Rubripirellula tenax: one gene and its partner. The protein of the gene in region 2 binds, or shares a complex with, the protein of the main gene of each other region. Links are inferred from orthologs where the notes say so. Each region holds a gene or a part of one and is shown on either strand. Other genes may lie near its edges.

Evidence for each region.
Region 1: Poly51_RS20710 (region 2) and odhB share a complex: the UniProt entries of both Bacillus subtilis proteins name them as parts of the 2-oxoglutarate dehydrogenase (OGDH) complex. The link is inferred for Rubripirellula tenax from one-to-one orthologs.

What each region holds. Positions count from the first base shown.
Region 1 is NZ_SJPW01000001.1:1,163,735-1,169,601, forward strand. The notes cover bases 2,724-5,695. They hold odhB (2-oxoglutarate dehydrogenase complex dihydrolipoyllysine-residue succinyltransferase), read right to left. Parts: upstream 4,872-5,695; coding sequence 3,576-4,871; downstream 2,724-3,575. Other genes in these bases: Poly51_RS04325 (carboxypeptidase M32), read right to left, coding at 2,724-2,789; Poly51_RS04330 (hypothetical protein), read right to left, coding at 2,822-3,367; Poly51_RS04340 (deoxyribonuclease I), read left to right, coding at 5,232-5,695. Outside these bases: Poly51_RS04320 (hypothetical protein), read right to left, coding at 1-1,103; more of Poly51_RS04325, read right to left, coding at 1,269-2,723; more of Poly51_RS04340, read left to right, coding at 5,696-5,867. UniProt on the Bacillus subtilis protein: E2 component of the 2-oxoglutarate dehydrogenase (OGDH) complex which catalyzes the second step in the conversion of 2-oxoglutarate to succinyl-CoA and CO(2).
Region 2 is NZ_SJPW01000005.1:630,820-639,237, reverse strand. Bases 1,519-4,877 are described here. They hold Poly51_RS20710 (2-oxoglutarate dehydrogenase E1 component), read right to left. Parts: upstream 4,530-4,877; coding sequence 1,719-4,529; downstream 1,519-1,718. Other genes in these bases: Poly51_RS20705 (ABC-F family ATP-binding cassette domain-containing protein), read left to right, coding at 4,834-4,877; Poly51_RS20715 (hypothetical protein), read left to right, coding at 1,519-1,635. Outside these bases: more of Poly51_RS20715, read left to right, coding at 1-1,518; more of Poly51_RS20705, read left to right, coding at 4,878-6,630; Poly51_RS20700 (transporter), read left to right, coding at 6,796-7,854; tRNA dihydrouridine synthase DusB, read left to right, coding at 7,976-8,418. UniProt on the Bacillus subtilis protein: E1 component of the 2-oxoglutarate dehydrogenase (OGDH) complex which catalyzes the decarboxylation of 2-oxoglutarate, the first step in the conversion of 2-oxoglutarate to succinyl-CoA and CO(2).

The DNA.
Region 1 (5,867 bases), on a different replicon or contig from region 2:
CCGCCTTGATCCACGTCCGGTTCGCTGGTATCCGATTCAGCGAAACTGCCATCGGGCAGACTCATCTCGGGAATTTCCAATTCGGGCGGTTGAATACCGGCCGCGTCGCTGATGGCGACCTCTGGGGCCGCCACACCAAGTTGGTCCAAAGCGTCGGATTCGATCGCATCCATGGCGACATCGGGGGTTGGAACTTCCATCGTCCGACCATCAAGATCCATTCCTTCGTCATCGCTATCATCCAACTGCATCGGGGCCGACGCGCGAACGCCTGTGTCCGCAGTCGCGGTCGATTTCGAAGGCCAGATCCCCAGCATCGACTCTCGCCCGGCAAGCGTTAGCAGGCCGTCGGCGATCGGCAACGAAAGCGCACCGCCGACGATCACGCCGACCGCGGTCTTCCAAGCCGCGCCACCTTTCGAGCGGCGGTTCGAACGCGAGACTCGCATTGCTGCGATGTCGGTTCCGTCACTCCACGAATCGTCATCGATCTCGTTTTCTTGGCCCGCCCATTGGTAATCCATCGGCGCATCGTCGATCGATGGAACGACATGTTCATCGTCATCGTGGTCGTCTTCTTCGACTTCATCTAACAGCTCGACTTCGTCATCGGCCATCGGATCCTCGACCGGATTTTCGTCCGTCGGAAAGGACCAATCGTCGCTCTTGATGGTTTCGTTGGCGACCGTTGCGTGAGTATCCACATTGCTGGGATCATCATCGTATGCATCGTCTATTTCGTGATCGTTGGCAGCTTGCGGGCTGCCAAACTCTTCTTCGTCGCCATCGATCAAATCGCTGGATTGAGCGGCAACGCCGGCCATTCCAACGCCCGCTCCCATCGCGGCCCCCGCTGCTGTCGCCGCATGGGCGAAACCCTGCGAAGCGACTTCGGCCACAGGACGCTCGATCGAGATCGGTTCCCCACCAGCGGACTTGACCACCAGCATCGGCGGAAGCGACCGCATCAAATCGGACATCTCGAACGTTTCGTGACACCAAGGGCATTGCCCATAGGCTCCTTCGGGCAATATTCCAGCCTGATCGGGGTCGACCGGCAATCGAAAGGGTTCGGCACAACGAGGGCAGTTCGAGACAGTCATAGCGGTCCTAAGAGAAAGTTGACGCTTGGATTGTAACTGACCGTCCGGTCGATTTCTGCACGTCGGTGGGGCAGTTTTTCAGCGTTCTCGATTCCGCCGGCCCGCTGGCGGAATGATCGTCACCTCGCTACCGAATTTATCCCACAAACATTACTGTCAAAAAGTTCACTCACCGTAAAGCGGGACCAGCTTATTTCGCAGATAGCCGACCAACGCGTCCGCCGACAGCGGCTTGCCGGTCGCCCGGCGGACCAGCTCGTTGCCGCTGAAGCACCGGCCGTGCCGATGAACATTCTCGATCAACCAATCCAACAGCGGTCGGAAATTGCCCTGCGCAAAATTCGCTTCCAAATCGCCGATCGATTCTGCGGCCGCGTCGTACAGCTGGGCCGACGCAAGGTTGCCCAGCGTGTAGGTCGGAAAATAGCCGATCAACCCGGCGCTCCAGTGGACGTCCTGCAGGATACCATCGGCATGACTGGGCGGTCGGATGCCGAGATCGCTTTCGTAACGATCGTTCCAGGCCTCCGGCAAATCGGCAACGGACAAGCTGCCGTCGACCAACTGCCGTTCCAGATCAAATCGAATGATGATGTGCAGGTTGTAAGTCGCCTCGTCGGCTTCCACCCGAATCAAACTGGGGCGGACCGTGTTGACGGCAAAATAGAAGTCGTCCAACGTTGCGTCGTTCAATTGAGGCGCAAACGTCGCCTTCGTCTCGTCGAGCAGGTGGCTCCAAAAGGCGCGACTTCGGCCGACTTGGTTTTCCCAAAGTCGTGATTGCGATTCGTGCATCCCGAGCGAAACGTAAGATCCCGGCGGCAACCCGAACCACTCGTCACGCATCCCCTGTTCATACAAACCGTGTCCGGCTTCGTGCAGCGTTCCAAAGATGCCGCTGGGCAACCACTGCTCTTCAAAGCGCGTCAAGATCCGAATGTCTTTCGGTCCCAACGTCGTGCAAAACGGATGCGACGTTTCATCCAATCGGCCGCGTTGAAAGTCGAACCCGATCCGTTCGGCGATCCGCCGGCTGAACTTTCGCTGCGCATCGATCGGGAACTTCTGTTCCAGCATCGCGACTTTGGGACGATTCGGCGCATCCTTGATGCGCGCGATCAAGTCCACCAACGGTCGACGCAGGTCATCGAACATTGCTTGAAGCTGATCGACACGAGCGTCGGGTTCGTATTCATCAAGCAACGCTTCGTACGCCGTTCGATCTGAGCCCTCACTCCAACGCTGACCGACTTCGCGTTTCAATTCGATAATTGATTCCAGCACGTTGCCGAACATCGAAAAGTCATCGGCTTTGCGCGCGGCATCCCATGTCTGTTGACCTTTGACCGTCGCTTCGGACATTTTCCGAACCAAGGGCGTGGGCAACTTGCGATCTCGGTCCCAGTCGCGATGCAATTCGCGAACGGTTGCTGCAGTGTCGCTGTGCGGTTCATCGCCCGCGACATCGTCGAGCAAACGGCAAAGGTCGTCGCCGTAGCCTTTGCCGGTGCGAATTTCGTGAACCAATCCACGCAGCATCGACACCTGTTCGGCGCGATAGTCACCGCCGCCAACGGGCATCCCGGTCCGTTCGTCCCACTCCAAGGTGTCCGCCGCCGTTTGCAACTTCATTGCTTGACGTGCTTGTTCGCACACGGAATCGAATCGAGCTTGTTTGGTATTCATAGACGGAAGAATAGCGTTTGCCACCACCGCCGCTAACCCAGCAGCAAACCGCCCCCGGTATCGCCTTCTTCCAGTTCCCGTCGAATCTCGCGCAGGCCGTACGCGCACATTTCGAATTGGTCGCTTAGCGACATCAGCACGTCCGACGACGGGCGAGTTTCGCCGCCGTCAATCTCGGCCGCGATCGCGTACGCTCGTTTGCCTTGTTGGCAGTAATCGAAAAACTGTTCCGATGTCGACGCAGCCTTCGTTGCCCGCAGACTCTCGGGATACATGCCCGACCAGAACAGAGTGAAGTCACCGATGTGGCGGTGGACTTCGCGGCGGGCCAGCCCGATCCGCTGTTCGGCCTCGCGAAACATCAGCAGCACTTCGGTCGCGGGGCGACCATTGGGCCGACGAATGCGGTGGATGTCATCGGTCCGTATGAACCGGATCATCATGTCCGCGACGTAGTCGACAAGCTGGACATCGACCACTCCCAATTTTGAGTGAAAGATGCACTCGCTCAGGCCAACGAAAAAACGTTCTATGGTTGAACGCTCTTGAGACTCATCACCAGTATATCCAGGCTCCATCGTAACCTCCTCGATACGTGAAATCGGAAGGGCCCGCTACCTGAACTCTACATCTAATAGGACTTCGGCGACAAGTCAAGACAAATGCTGGACTCGCCATCGTGGCGCGGCCCTGCGACGCCGACGCAGGGTGTACTTCGCGCTCATCAGCTGCTTTGCAGCTGACATCCCGCGAGCGGAGTCGCGGGGCCACTTGGGGTTGCCCAAGTTACAGCTCTAGGAACAACCTTGCCGGTTCCTCGATCACTTCCTTGATTGTCTTCAGGAATCCGACCGCTTCGCGCCCGTCAACGATACGGTGATCGTATGTCAGCGCCACGTACATCATCGGTCGAATCACGACTTGGCCGTCGATTGCGACGGGGCGTTCTTGGATCGAATGCAGTCCCAAGATTCCGCTCTGGGGCGGATTGACGATCGGCGTCGACAGCAGCGAACCATAGATGCCGCCGTTGGAAATCGTGAACGTGCCGCCCATCAAGTCTTCGGGTTGCAATCGGTTTTCACCGGCCTGTTTGGCGAAGTCACCAATCGTCGCTTCGATATCGGCGAACGACATCCGTTCGACATTGCGAAGAACCGGAACAACCAATCCTTTCCCGCCGCCGATTGCCACGCCGATGTCTTGATAGTTGCGATAGACCGCATTGCCGTCACGGATCTCGGCGTTGACGGCTGGGAATCGCCGCAGCGCCTCGACCGCCGCTTTGGCAAAGAACGACATGAAGCCCAGCTTCACACCGTGTCGTTCGGCGAATCGATCTTTGTATTGGCTGCGAATCTGCATCGTCGGCGACATGTCGATTTCGTTGAACGTCGTCAACAAAGCCGCCGTCTGCTGGGCTTCGACAAGCCGCGCCGCGATCGTTCGGCGAAGCATCGAAAGGGGTTTGACTTCTTCGGTGCGATGCGACGGGCCGTCGGTCACCAACGATGCCGGGGGGCCACGACGAACGGGCGCTGTGACCGCCGTTGCGGGTTTCGCAATCGCCGCCGCGGCGGGCTGACTCGCTTTATTTTGCACATAGGATTGGACGTCTTCTTTGAGCAGTCGGCCGCCCGGTCCCGTCGCCGGAACTTGGGCAGCGGTCAATCCGTGTTGGTCAAGCAATCGCTGTGCGGCCGGCATCACGAACGCGGCTGCGGATCCAGCGGCGCGCGACGCTGCAGGAGTGGTTGCCGGCGCCGGCGCTGGTGCCTTGCCAGCCGAGGTTGCTGGTGCGGCAGCCTTCGGCGGGGCCGATCCGCCGGCCGGTTGCTCGGCGACGCGAATCGTGGCGATGACTTCGCCGATCAACGCGAATTCTTCGGACGCCTTCGCGATCCCTTCCAAGAACCCCGAAGCGGGCGCGGGGATTTGGACGGACGCCTTTTCCGTTTCGATTTCTACGAGATCTTCACCTGACGCTACCCACTCGCCCTCGGTTTTCAACCATTGGCCGATTTGAACTTCGCTGATGGATTCGCCAACGGTGGGGACTTCGACCTGGATCGTTTCGCTCACAAGAACCATCTTTGGGAAGGTGAAATGGAGACACGGATGTTCGCAACGGCACGCGACACCGCGTTGCCCGTCTTGGCACCAAAATAGCAAGTTCACGGTCAAACGCCCAGCCGAAGGCGAACCGTGAAACGATGAAAACGGTCGAACGCGTCGGAACGCCACGTCGACCGAATTTGTCTGTCAAACCGAATTTAACGACGCTGACGCCAACGGCTTTTCGCACCGGTTGCACCCCCGCGTTTTCCCCGATCTGGCTCAAGTAACTCAGCCCGGGTCATGACCATGGCCGTCGACGTTCGATGCAATGAAACAGAGAAGTAGTCTCGATTTTGATTCGCCCCGCTGATGTTAGCGCCCGACATGTCCGATTCTCAAGGTGGAAGTCCGATCCAAGTCGCTGCCGTCGTGCTCCTGCTCGTCGGTGGTGGATGGTATTTCTTCAAGAACTACGAAATCGCAGGATTGGACAACGTTTCGGTCACTCCCAAAGAAACTTCGCAAAGCGACGGGCAGTTCGTAAACTACGTTGACGCACCCGTGATGATCGATCCTAACCGATCGATCCCCGATGGTAATTACGCTCCGCCAGCCAATCCGATTACGCTGACATCTCGATCAAACGCCGGATTGGGATTCGACGGACTCGGTGCCGAAGGCATCCGCGATTTCTCGGCGCCCAAAACGTCGCTTCCCACTGCCGCGGCGGCAGTGATCCCCAGCCCACGACGCTATCGCAGCGTGAAGGTTGCTTCGTGGGCGCTGGATGGTTTTGGCCCGACTAAGCTGAGCAATCTTGCCGTCCGCAAACACGTCACGGCCGTGATTCGTCAATTCGATGTGGTCGCACTGCAACAGATCGCGTCGATCGAACGCGACCTGGTTCCGCGATTGGTCGAAGTCATCAACGGAGGACAGGTCGGTTCGACGTTCCAGAACCGCTACGACTATGTCCTCGGCGAATCGTCGGGCCCGGCCGGACGTCAAGAACAATTGGCG
Region 2 (8,418 bases):
CAAGTCGCCATCGCCCGACGACGCCTCGTCCTGGCCCGGTTCGGAAAAGCGTTTTGTGTGACCACCTTCGTGGCGCTGATTGTTGCCACCATTGCCATCGCGATTCCGGCGCTGCGGTTCATGGACGTCGACTTCGGCGCATGGACCTACGGCTGGGTCGGCGGTGGAGTAGTAACGGCGCTCGTCGTTGCCGGAATTTACGCGATCGCCACCGCGCCCTCGATGCAATCGGTCGCGGCCGAAGTCGATAAGCGTTTCGGACTTCGCGAACGGGTCAGCAGTTCGATGGCGATGGATCATGCGACCAAGGAAACCGATTTCGGGTTGGCGCTGGTTGCCGACGCTGAAAAACGAGCGGATCAGTTGGCGGTGGCGGATCGGTTTCCGCTTAAGCCGAGCCGCTTGGGGTGGTTGCCGCTGGCGATCGTGCCTGTGCTGGCGATCGTGTTGATGTTGGTCGATCCGGTCAGCCGTTCGACCGCAAGCAGCACACCGACGGTGGATCCGATCGAAGCCAAACAGGTCAAGACGGTCGCTAGCCAATTGAAGAAACGGATTGAGCAACAAAAACGCAAAGCCGACGCCGAAGGATTGAAGGAGGCGAAGGAGATGTACGAAAAAATGGAGTCGCAGCTCGACAAGATCACAGCGAAAAAGAGCATCGACCGCAAGGATGCGATGATCGCGCTGAACGATTTGAAGAAGCAGCTGGAAGAACGCCGCGAACAACTCGGGTCATCTGAACAGATGCGGCGTGCGATGTCACAAATGAAAGGCATGGAATCGGGGCCGGGTGAGAAGATTGCCAAGTCGATCGAACAAGGTGACTTCGACAAGGCAGAGCAAATGGTCAAAGACTTGGCTCAAAAAATGAAGGACGGGAAGCTGACGGAAGAAGAGAAACAGCAACTGATGAAACAAGTCCAGCAGATGGCCAAGGCCATGGAGAAAACGGCCCAAGAGCACGAAAAGAAGAAGCAAGAACTGCAAGCGGAAATCGATAAGGCTCGCAAGGAAGGACGGGGCGACGACGCGGCCAAGATGCAGCAAGAGATGAACCAGATGCAGCAGAAAGATGCTCAGATGCAACAGATGAGCAAGATGGCACAAGCGATGAGCCAAGCCGCGCAAGCGATGAAAGAAGGCAAGGGCGGCCAGGCGTCGGACGCGCTGGAAAAGATGGCCGATCAATTGGGTGAGATGTCGGACGAGATGTCGGAACTCGAAGATTTGGAGTCGTCGCTTGATCAGTTGTCGGAATCGAAGAACCAAATGCGGTGCGATAAGTGTGGCGGTGGCGGATGCCAGAGTTGTCAAGGCAACGGCCAGTTCGGGATGGGCCAGAAGCCGGGCAACGGACTCGGTCGCGGCAGCGGCGAAGGTGACCGCCCCGAAGCGGACGACGACACCAACACGTATGACACCCAAGTTCGCGGCGAGGTGAAGAAAGGCAAGGCGATCATCGCCGGTTTCGCGGACGGCCCGAACCGCAAAGGCATCAGCCGCGAAGACGTGAAGTCGGCGATTCAAAGCACGCTCAGTGAGGAGAGCGATCCGACGGAGAATCAAACGTTGCCGCGAACCGAGCAAGAGCACGCGCGGCAGTACTTTGATAGCTTGCGGGAAGGCAAGTAAAAGGGGCCTTTGTGAACTGCTTTGCAGTTCACGTCCCGCGACGGCGTCGCGGGTCCACGTAGGGTTGCCGGGTTGTTGCCTGTTTACAGGCCGGCGAAGGCTTCGTTGATCAGGTCGGCTTGTTCCAACTTGTGAGCTGCCATGCTGCCGGTGCTGGGACTGGCCGATTCGACTCGGCTGACCCTTCGCAGCGGGTAAATGTCATGCAGGTCATCGCCGAAGTTCAACTTCAAGTACGGCCATGCACCCATGTTGGTCGGTTCGTCTTGGACCCAGAATACTTCGCTGCCTTTAGGGTAGCCTTCGAACGCCGCGATCAATTCTTCCGAGCTGAGTGGATACAGTTGCTCGATCCGCATGATGGCAACATCGTCGATGCCCCGCGCCTCGCGTGCTTCGAGCAGATCGAAGTAAACCTTGCCGGTACACACCAGCAGACGACGGGCGTCGGCTAACGAAACCTTTCGATCGCGAAGGATCTTCTTGAAGCTGCCGTCCGCCAAGACCTTCAACGGACTGACGCATCGCGGATGACGCAGCAGGCTCTTCGGCGTCAACACGACCAGCGGTTTTCGCCACTTGCGAATCACTTGTCGGCGCAGCAGGTGGTAGTACTGGGCCGGTGTGGTGGGTTGGCAAACTTGGATGTTGTCTTCGGCCGCCATGGCAAGAAAGCGTTCTGGCCGGGCGCTGCAGTGTTCGGGGCCTTGGCCTTCGAATCCGTGCGGCAACATCATCACCAAACCGCTGAGCCGGTTCCATTTGTCTTCCGCCGACGCGATGAACTGGTCGACGATGACTTGGGCGCAGTTCCAAAAGTCGCCGAACTGGGCTTCCCAAATCGTTAGCCCATCGGGGTTGTCTAGCGAATAGCCGTACTCGAACCCCAGCACTCCGGCTTCGCTAAGCGGGCTGTTGTAAAGTTCCAGCGGCGCCTGGTCGGGCGACAAGTGTTTCAACGGCGTGTACGTCGAACCGTCTCGCGTATCGTGCAAAACTGCATGACGCTGGCTAAACGTGCCACGCTGGCAATCTTGCCCTGTCATTCGGATCGGGTGACCGCTGGTCAGCAGGGTAGCAAACGCGAGTGCTTCGGCGCTGGACCAATCGAGCGGTAGAGCTCCTGTAGCCATCTCGCGTTTCTGCGCCATCGGACGCTTTAGCTTTTTGTTCGCTGAGAAGCCTGCCGGTAATCTCGTGACTTTGTCCAACAAGTGCGACAGCGTCTCGATCGGCATTGTCGTGTCGGTCGGTTCGGACGGTTCGTCGCCGCCGAAGTACTGAGACCAGTTCGCCGCCAGCGTTTGAGTATCGGGAACGAAAGTTTCGTTCTTGGTGGCTTCGAATTCCGATTCCAGTTTCTCGGTACGTTCTTTTTGAATCTCTTCGGCTTCGGCCGATGTGATTTTTCCCAGCTTGAGCAGTTGCCCTAGGTACTGTTCTCGAACCGTTGCCCGCGCGTCGATCTCGGCATACATCCGTGGTTGGGTGAAGCGGGGTTCGTCACCTTCGTTGTGTCCCCAGCGACGGAACGCGTACAAGTCGATGACGACGTCGCGGTGGAATTCTTTGCGGAAATCCATCGCCAACGAGACGACTTGCGCAACGGCTTCGGGGTCTTCGCCGTTGACGTGGAAGATCGGGATCTGCAGCATCTTTGCGATATCGGTCGCGTAGGTCGTGCTGCGTCCGTCACACGGTTCGGTCGTGAATCCGACTTGGTTGTTGATAACGACGTGCAGCGTTCCGTTGGTGCGATATCCGGGCAGTTCGCTTAGGTTCAACGTTTCTTGCACCACGCCTTCGCCGGCAAACGCGGCGTCACCGTGGATCAAAATGGTCATCACTTCTTTGCGGTCGACGTCGCCGCTGCGGTCCTGCTTGCAACGCGTTCGTCCTTGCGCGACCGTGTTGACGAATTCCAGGTGGCTGGGGTTGAAGCACAACGAAATGTGGATGTTGTCGCCCGAGGCGGTTTTCCAATCGCTGCTGTAACCGAGGTGATAGCGAACGTCGCCGCCGCCGCGGTTCATTTCGGGCGTCGGATCGTCGAACGACCAAAAAATGTTGGTCGCTCGTTTCTTCAGGATGTTCGCCATCACGTTCAAGCGGCCGCGGTGGGCCATGCCCATGACGACTTCTTTCACGTTGTGCTGGCCCGCCTTTTCGAGCGCCAGGTCCAATAACGGAATCAGACTCTCGGCACCTTCGAGCGAGAACGTTTTCGCCCCGACGAATTTCCGGCGAACGAATTCTTCAAAGATCGCCGCGTCGGCCAGACGCACATAGATGCGGCGTTGTACTTCGTGCGACAGTTCCAACCGGTTTTCGGTCGTTTCCATCCGCCGCTGCAACCAATCGCGGATATTGCGACGGTTGATGTGCATGAACTGGGCACCGATCGAACGACAATACGTATTTTGAAGTCGTTTCAGGATCGATTTGATGGTTCCGCCAGCATTTTCGATGGCCATCGAATCGAACGGTAGATTCAGATCTTCGTCCGACAGCCCGTAAACTTCGGGACTGAGGTTTGGCCGATCGGGGCGTTCGAAGCCCAGCGGATCCAGATCGGCGGTCAAGTGACCGCGGACGCGGTATTCGCGAACCAGATTGTTGACACGATCCTGGATGCGAGACAGCCAGATGGCTTCCTCGGCATTTCGCATCGCTGATGGCGGCAGTGCGTCGGCGGATGAGCCCGCCTTGCCGTTGGCACCGCTTGTTGGGGCCGCGGCTACTGAGCCGTCCTTTGACGAGGCCGGTTTCGACGACGTGCCGCCAACGACCAGGAACTGTTCAAAGTACTGACGCCAAGTTTCGGATACGCTCGAGGGATCGTGAACGTACTTGACGTACAAATCATCGATGTAATCCAAGCTGAAGCTATTCATGGCAACGGCACGTGGCCGGTCGAATGCGGTCGGCGGCTATCGCCACGGCGGTTCCGTTGAACAAACGGTGACGTCTGGCGCGATCAGTCGCAATGTAGAGAACTCGTGAACCGTAGAGTACCAACAGACCCCGCTTCCTGACCAGTCGATCAAGGTCGGGAAAGTCTGTTTTTCGTCGGCAATGTTCCATATTGTTGGGCCGGTTGTAAACTTTCCTTAGCCGATCATCTTATGGCGACAGATTCTCTTGGGCGAACGCCCGATACCCGTTCTCGGTATACCCTTTCTCGATGTTTTTGAATCCATGGCAGTTTTGATCCAAGTTCGTGACGCTCACAAACGATACGGCGACCAAGTTTTGTTGGACGGTGCCGAGCTTGCTTTGACGGATGACGTGAAAGTCGGGTTCATTGGCCGAAACGGCGCCGGAAAGTCCACGCTGCTAAGGGCATTGCTGGGCAACGAAGAGCTCGAAAAGGGCGAGGTCATCCATCATCCGACGCTGCGGATCGGTTACCTGCGACAACATGACCCATTCAATCCGGGTGAGTCTGCCCTCGATTTCTTGATGCGTGACAGCGGCGAGCCCGATTGGCGCTGCGGTGAAGTCGCCGGCCAATTCGAATTGAAAGGTGCTTATCTGGAAGGCCCGGTCAAAGAGCTTTCCGGCGGTTGGCAGACCCGAGTCAAATTGGCGGCGCTGCTGTTGCACGATCCCAACCTGTTGATGTTGGACGAACCGACCAACTTCTTGGATTTGCGGACACAGATTCTGTTGGAGCACTTTTTGCGTGACTTCAACAAAGCCGCTTTGATCGTCAGCCACGATCGGGCATTCTTGAAAGCGACGTGCAGCCAAACGCTCGAGCTGTCACGCGGCAAGTTGACGATGTACCCGGGCAAAATCGACGGATTCCTTGAATACCGCGAGGAGCGTCGCGAGCACGACCGACGCGTCAATTCGACCGTGGCCGCCAAGCAAAAGCAACTGCAACGGTTCATCGAAAAGAACCGCGCCAGCGCGGCAACGGCTAGCCAGGCGCGCAGCAAGGCCAAACAGCTTGAGAAGCTGCAGACGACGGAGATCGAAGTGGACGAGCCCACTGTCTACATCCGTCCGCCACGTGTCGAGCCGCGCAGCGGCACGGTGCTGCGTTGCGAAAGCCTTGCCATCGGATATCCCGCCAGCAAGGAAGGCGACGCGGTCACGATCGCAGACAATATCAACTTCGAACTCGAACACGGCCAGCGGGTCGCGATCGTGGGCGACAACGGCCAGGGCAAAACAACGCTACTGCGGACGGTCGTTCACTCGCTTGATCCCGTCGACGGGGTGATGAAGTGGGGCTACGGCGTCGAGATCGGAACGTATGCCCAGCACGTTTACACGTCGCTGGATGAACGACAAACGGTGATCGAGAACCTGGAATACAACAGCATGGCCGGAACGACTCGGCAAGAGTTGTTGGCGATGGCCGGCGCGCTGTTGTTCCGTGACGAACACATCAACAAGAAAGTCAAAGTGTTGTCGGGGGGCGAACGGGCCCGTCTTTGCATGGCCGGACTGTTGCTGGGGACGGCCAACGTCTTGGTCTTGGACGAACCGGGGAACCACCTGGACGTTGAAACGGTCGAAGCTCTCGCCGAGGCGATGGACCTTTACAAAGGCACGGTCATCTTCACCAGCCACGACCGGCACTTTGTTCGCCGTGTGGCAACGCGAGTCATCGAAGTTCGTGACGGAACCGCGAAAACCTACTTCGGCGACTACGACAGCTACTTGTTGTCCGTCGAGGAAGAAATCGACGAGGGCGAGCGGCAGCGAGGCAAGGTCACCACCGCCGCCGCAGCTACACCAGCGAAGGCAAAGGGCGAGGTTCACCGCGAACGGGGCAAGGACGGCCGCAAGGCGGAAAAAGAACTGAAAAACCTCGAGAAAAAGATCGCCAAACTGGACGACGAGAAGAAAGAACTGTCGGCCAAAATGCTGACCGAAACCAACCCCGATAAAGCGATGAAGCAGCACGAGGAAATCGAAAAGCTGAACGCCGAACTGGCCGAGTGCGAAGAAAAGTGGCTGGAGCTGAGCGACTTTTCGTAGGCGACTTTTCGTAAATGTTACTCAGTCCGCCGGCCAAGTTCGACGCTTGGTCCGGATCTGACGACGGTAACGGTTGAGTCGATGAATTCATTTTGACCATGCCGCGTCCTCCGATCTGCTCGATACTTTGAGCGTACTTCCATGACTCAAGGATGAGCGTGAACGATGCGTCTAAGATCTGCTGTTTCTACAGCATGCCTATTGTTTTTTGGTATCTCTGCCACCGCCGACCACCCCAATCGCAAAAGTTTGGCGGACAAGCACGCGCCCGTCGGCATTGTCGGTGACCACTTGCATAGCAAGGGTGAGTGGATGGTCGAGTACAGGTACATGGTGATGTCCATGGAGGATAATCGCATCGGCGAGAACTCCATCAGCGACCAAGCCGCCCTTGGGCCCGTGGGGCCGCCGCCGGGTATTGTGGTCAACGGCATCCAGACCAACGCGGGTGCCACGCCGACGCAAATGACCATGGAAATGCACATGGCTCATGTTATGTACGGCCTGACCGATGACGTGACGCTGTACACGATGGCGATGCTGCCAAGCTTGACGATGGACCATATCCGCGGCGACGGAAACCCGGCCGGACGGGGCGGCGATTTCACGACGCACAATAGCGGCTTTGGCGACACTTCAATGGGTGCATTGCTGCGTCTGTACAGCACCGAAACTCAAGACTTTATCTTCAACCTTGGTTGTTCGATCCCGACCGGTGACATCTATCGCGAATCGACCGCGCCGACCGATGGATTGGTGTCTCAACCGCTGCCGTACCCGATGCGACTGGGCAGCGGAACGTTCAACGCAAGACCCGGCATGACCTGGAAATACTATCGCGATTGGTGGAGCGGTGGGATGCAATTCCAGACCGACTTGCCGATCGGTCGCAACTATCGTGGGTACAGCGTCAGCGATGAATTCCGGTTCAATTCGTGGACCAGCGTGCTGCTGACCGAAAACTGGTCGGTCTCCCTTCGTGGCGAGCACTTGTGGCGAACGGCATACTCGGGCGCTGATGCGGCGACGCCCGATCTGCTGATCTCGACGAACGTCGAAAGTTTCCGCGGTGGCTATTGGTACAACCTCGGTCTGGGAACGCAGGTCATGGCGGCGGGGCACTATTTCAATGTCGAATTCGTGCCCACCATCGCCCAAGACTTGGACGGTATTCAGCTAGAAACCGACTATTCCGTGATCGCGAGTTGGTCGAAAGCCTGGTAACGAGTGCTTGGCGAAAGGACGGCAAAAGCTGCTGCTGAGAAAAGCGAGTTGGCAGAACGTGGTTTAGCAGACACAATCAACGGTCTTGCCGACCTGAAACCAGCCAAAAGCATTCTGTTCCATGCCTAATTTTCCGCATCCGCCGCTTCGCATCGGTGACCTCGTCGTCGACCCGCCGATTCTGCAGGCGCCGATGGCCGGGTTCACCAACGCCGCTTTTCGCCACATCGTCCGCCAATTCGGCGGTGCCGGGTTGTTGGCGACCGAGATGGTGAATGCCCGTGGTTTTGTCTGGCTGGACGAAAATGATGCCGAGCATCCTGATCGCCTGTGGGGCGTTGCCGACGAACCGCGTCCCTTGGCCGTCCAGATCTGGGACAACGACCCCGAGACGATGGCCAAAGTCGGGCGTCGTTTGGTCGAGGAATATCAAGTCAGTGTCGTCGACATCAATTTTGGTTGCCCGGTTCGCCAAGTGACCGAAAAGGCGCACAGCGGCAGCTACTTACTGCGCGAGCCCAATCGAATGTCGGCCATCATCAGCCAATTGGTCAAAGCCTGTGC